DNA from 2 places in the Marinobacter sp. CH_CUG1437-1 genome. Region 2 is predicted to be linked to the other one. Evidence: riboswitches for the same ligand, from Rfam matches in the RefSeq annotation. Region 2 holds a riboswitch; the other holds the start of a gene.
What was found. A riboswitch is a leader RNA that binds a small molecule or an ion and turns the genes downstream of it on or off. The one in region 2 is predicted to bind cobalamin.
Positions count from the first base shown of each region.

Region 1 (2,476 bases), 330 kb from region 2:
AGGCTATTGGCCCAGATGTAGTTCAGAGCGTTGCCCGGGAGGGACTCTCCGAATAACACTTCAACCGTCTTGCGTTTGGCGCGTTCGAAGAAGCCTGCTTTTTCAGGCTGGAACTCGAACGCAACGTAGATCCTGGCAGGATAATCGTCACCTGACTTTTCCCGGGCATCACCCTTCTCGAACACGTTCGAGACCTTCCAGCGCCACTGCAGAATCAGTGAATCGGCGGGCTCCAATCGTACCCGGGCAATGAGGCCAGATGCCCCACCTTCGGTGGTGGCCCTGACAACCTGCTGACCATCTTCGGTGGTCAGTTCATACCGACTGAGCTCATCGATCTTGGGAAACTCCAGAGGTTCCCAGCCGTCATTGAGGGACTGCATCCGGGAGAAGGGTGTTAAAGCGGCCTCCTGCGAACTGGCGGGCGCAGACAGCATCAAGGAAACGAGGAGCAGGCCCCAGATTGTTCCGTAACCGACCTTCTTCATCGTGCCTCTCCTCTTTCGGGGTATTTCCGTTGCAGACAAATCTTTTACCGGAAAGTGCCTTGTCCTGCAAAAGCTACCCGTATATAGTGTTTTCATCCTTGGTCAAATACCAGATGTAGTGATCAGTGCGTAACCAAATCGGTCAGCGCGTGATCACCCCACACATTCTGGTATCGGGAATCCGGTGAGACTCCGGAACTGACGCGCAGCGGTATTGGGGAACAAGCACGGCATTACGACACTGGTTGATACCGGGAAGTCGCCGAGCGAGGCCGAATCGAACGATTCACGCCCCTGAGTCCGAAGACCTGCCAGGGATACGGAGCTTCACAGCTCCTGACTGCACCTTCGCGACCCAGGGTGAGCAGACCGGTTATGCCCAGCCATTCCTCTGGCGAGGTGTGCCCCTGCGTACGCGATGGTGAAAGGAATTCAACGCGTATTCAGGAGAACACACATGTCTGCCTCAGCCCTGGCCGAACCCCGGCCAACTTCGCACACCGACACCGAATCCCTTCAGGTCATCAAGCGCAACGGCACCCTTGTCGGCTTCGACCCGTCGAAGATCAGCATTGCCGTGACCAAAGCCTTCCTCGCCGTCGAAGGTGACAAGGCCGCCGGCTCTGCCCGAATCAACGATGCCGTACATCGGGTGACTGACCAGGTGATCCAGGCCATCGGTCGCCGCCTGAAAGCCGGTGGCAAGGTTCATATCGAAGACATCCAGGATCAGGTGGAACTGGCTCTCATGCGGGCCGAAGAACAGAAGGTGGCCCGCGCCTACGTGCTGTACCGGGAGGAGCATGCCCGCGAGCGTGCCCGTCACGCCCCGGTTGAGGCACACCCCCATCTGACGGTGAAAAAGACTAGCGGCGAAATCGCTCCCCTGGACCTGGGCCTGATGAAATTGCAGGTGGAGCAGGCCGCCACAGGGCTGGAGGGCATCGACGGTGACTCCCTGGTGGAAGATGCCCTGACCAACCTCTATGACGGCATCGCTGAAGAAGACGTTCTGTCGGCGCTGATCATGACCGCCCGCAGCCGGATTGAGCGGGAGCCGGACTACAGTGCCGTCACCGCGCGCCTGCTCCTTGAGCAACTTCGCCTGGAGAATGCCGCCGCCCTTGGCCTGCCCATCAGTTTGCCCTTGGCGGAGATTTATCCACAGGCCCTGAGTGCCTTTATCGAGGCAGGTATTCGTTATGAACTGCTGGACGAAGCCCTGGCCGCTTTCGACCTGGAGCGTTTGGGAGCCGCCCTGAAACCGGAGCGTGACCTGCAGTTCGGCTTCCTGGGCCTGCAAACCCTGTACGACCGCTACTTCCTGCACTGGAACAAGGCCCGCCTCGAATTGCCACAGGTTTTCTTCATGCGCGTGGCCATGGGCCTGGCCCTGCGGGAAGACGACCCGAACGCCCGCGCCATCGAGTTCTACAACCTGTTGTCGTCGTTCGACTACATGGCGTCCACACCCACGCTGTTCAACAGCGGTACCCGCCACTCCCAGCTGTCGTCCTGTTACCTGACGACGGTGGGCGACGACCTTGAAGACATCTACGGCGCCATCCGCGACAACGCCATGCTGTCGAAATGGGCGGGCGGTCTGGGTAACGACTGGACGCCAGTCCGTGCGCTGGGCTCCCACATCAAGGGCACCAACGGCCAGAGCCAGGGTGTGGTGCCTTTCCTGAAAGTAGTCAATGACACCGCGGTGGCGGTAAACCAGGGCGGCAAGCGCAAGGGCGCGGTGTGCGCCTACCTGGAAAGCTGGCACCTGGACATCGAGGAATTCCTGGAACTGCGTAAGAACACCGGCGACGAACGCCGCCGCACCCACGATATGAATACCGCCAACTGGGTGCCCGACCTGCTGATCGAGCGCATGCGCGAAGACCGTGACTGGACCCTGTTCTCCCCCAGCGATGCGCCGGATCTGCACGACCTGTACGGCAACGCCTTCCGGGAACGCTACGAGCATTACGAGGCGC
Region 1 is NZ_JAYMEW010000001.1:636,705-639,180, forward strand. It holds gene WA411_RS02900 (DUF3047 domain-containing protein) at 1-437, opposite strand, end outside; cobalamin riboswitch at 640-818, shown strand; gene WA411_RS02905 (ribonucleoside-diphosphate reductase subunit alpha) at 946-2,476, shown strand, end outside.
Region 1: another riboswitch for cobalamin. It lies ahead of WA411_RS02905 (ribonucleoside-diphosphate reductase subunit alpha); the one in region 2 lies ahead of WA411_RS01455 (TonB-dependent receptor plug domain-containing protein).

Region 2 (2,476 bases):
TCATTTTCCCAGAGGTACTGGAACGTATCATAAGGGATCTTGTAGAGCAGGGTGTCTTCGATGGCTTTGGCAGGGAAACGTACCTTCCTGTTCATCAGGAGGCCAAACTGGCCGAAGACCTCACCTTCACCGATTCGGTTATACAGCTCTCCGGTTCGCCGGTAGATTTCAACGGCGCCACTGCGCACGTAAAAGAGCCAGCGGCTCGGGTCACCCAGCTCCAGGATCTGGCTGCCAGCCTTGGAATACACAACCTCTATTTCGCCAACCACTCTATCGAGCAGCTCCTCGGGCATCTCGTCAAACGGCGGGTATTGTGCCAAGTGATTGCGGATGTCGATGAGCTCAGCCTGCATAAAACTCCCTGTTCTGGCGAGGAAAAGTGATTGTCAGTCAAGGAATATAGCAGTGGCAGAGGCCTGCGGCCATGCCGACCTTTGATGGATTTCATTGACCGGTTACCCGGGTGTTGCTAGCCTTGCCACACTTTTTTCAGGTGTCCGTCGCAAAGCGCGACGGGTGAAACGGGAAATCGGTGAGCCTGGCACAGCCAGTGCAAGTCCGATGCTGCCCCCGCAACGGTAAGCAGGACAACGGCAATCTATGCGCCACTGTGTCGCCACGACATGGGAAGGTGATTGCCCGGGAACCCCAGGTTCCGCCTGCCAGCCCGGAGACCGGCCTGGAAAAACACCCGATGTTGCGGTGGGCAACCTGGGTGGGTGATATGCCGGTTCCGCTTTTCTGTTGCCAGTCTACCGCCTGCCCCTACTCCCTGTTCCGCAACGAAAACCAGATTCCCGTGCGGGTGCGCGCGGAGTGCGGAGCAAGCTCTATGTTCAGAATTCAATGCCCTGTTTTGTTGGCCGGCGTTTCCCTGGCCGCCCTGCCTCTGGCCGTTTCGGCCCAGTCTTCTCCAGAATCCGATGCCCTGGATCCGATCGTGGTTACCGCGACACTGGGCCCCAAGACCGTTGGCGAGAGCCTGTCTTCAGTGACGGTCATCGAGAAAGAGGATATTGATCGGCAACAGCCCGCGGAATTCCGCGACCTGTTGCGCGCCCAGCCGGGGATCAACGTGGTATCGGACGGCAGCTACGGCAAGACTACCAGCGTATTCCTGCGTGGCGCGGGCAGCTCAGGTACCGTGCTGCTTCTCGATGGTATCCGCCTGCGCTCTGCCTCCGCGGGTATCCCACCCTGGCAGTTTTTGCCTCCCGAATTGATGGAGCGGGTTGAGCTGGTGCGGGGCGCGAAGAGCTCCCTCTACGGAGCCGATGCGGTCGGTGGCGTCATCCAGGCGTTCACCCTGGAACCGGAGGCCGGGCGCCAGGGTTGGGGCGAGCTGAAAGGCGGTTCCCATCAAACCCGTGAGGTAACGGCCGGACTGGCTGGCCGGAAAGGCCGTTCGTCGTTCCTGGCCGGTGGCGTTTATTCGGATACCGATGGCACGAACCTGCGTGCTGGCGGCGAGGACAAAGGATTCCGGAACGCTGGGGGCCTGGCCAAACTGAGCCACAGTTTTGACCAGGGCGGCGGCGCAGGGCTGACGGTGTTCCAGTCTGAAGGTAATACCGAGTTTGAAGGCGGTGATACCGATTTCCTGATCCGTGCCATGGGGCTGCATCTGGAAGCGGTTGCCAGTGACTACTGGCGCACACGGATCCAGTTCTCGGAAGCCCGTGACGAACAGGATACCTTCGGAGCCAATCCCAGCACGTTCGACACCCTGTCTCGCTCCGCGCGCTGGGAAAACACCCTGACGGCCGGTGTTCATGAGCTGGTTCTGGGTACGGAGGTCATGCTTGACGAAGTCGATGGCACCAGCAACTTCACAGAGGACAGCCGGACCAATAGCGCGGTTTTCGGGCAGGGCCGTTTGAACTTTGATGCCACCGATCTGATGCTCAGTCTGCGTCTGGATGACAACGAGGCCTATGGCAAAGAGGAAACTGGCGGTGTGGCCTTCGGTCACCAGCTGGACCGCGCCCATCGCTTTCGCCTCAGCTATGCGACATCGTTCCGGGCACCCACCTTTAATGACCTTTACCTGACGGTGCCGTTCTACACCGGTAATCCTGACCTCGATGCGGAAGAGGGGCAGATGGTCGAAGCCGGTTTCTCCGGGCGATATGACCAGTGGTACTGGGACATTGCGCTTTATCAGAACGACGTGAAGGATCTGATTACCTACGTGTCTGACCCGGTGACCTTTGAGGGCACCATGGAAAACGTCGAGACGGCCAGAATCCGTGGCGTTGAGGTTTCTTCCGGTATCGAGACGGCTGACTGGAATCTGGCGGCAGCAGTAACCTACGCGGATACCGAGAACCGCGATACCGGCGCCCGTTTACCACGCCGCGCGGAAAAGAACCTGCGTCTGGATATCGATCGCCTGTTCTCACAGTGGTCTGTGGGCGCCAGCTTTATTGCTGAGAGTGACCGCTACAACGATGCGGCAAATACCAGTCTGCTA
Region 2 is NZ_JAYMEW010000001.1:306,705-309,180, reverse strand. It holds gene WA411_RS01460 (putative nucleotidyltransferase substrate binding domain-containing protein) at 1-356, opposite strand, end outside; cobalamin riboswitch at 478-700, shown strand; gene WA411_RS01455 (TonB-dependent receptor plug domain-containing protein) at 836-2,476, shown strand, end outside.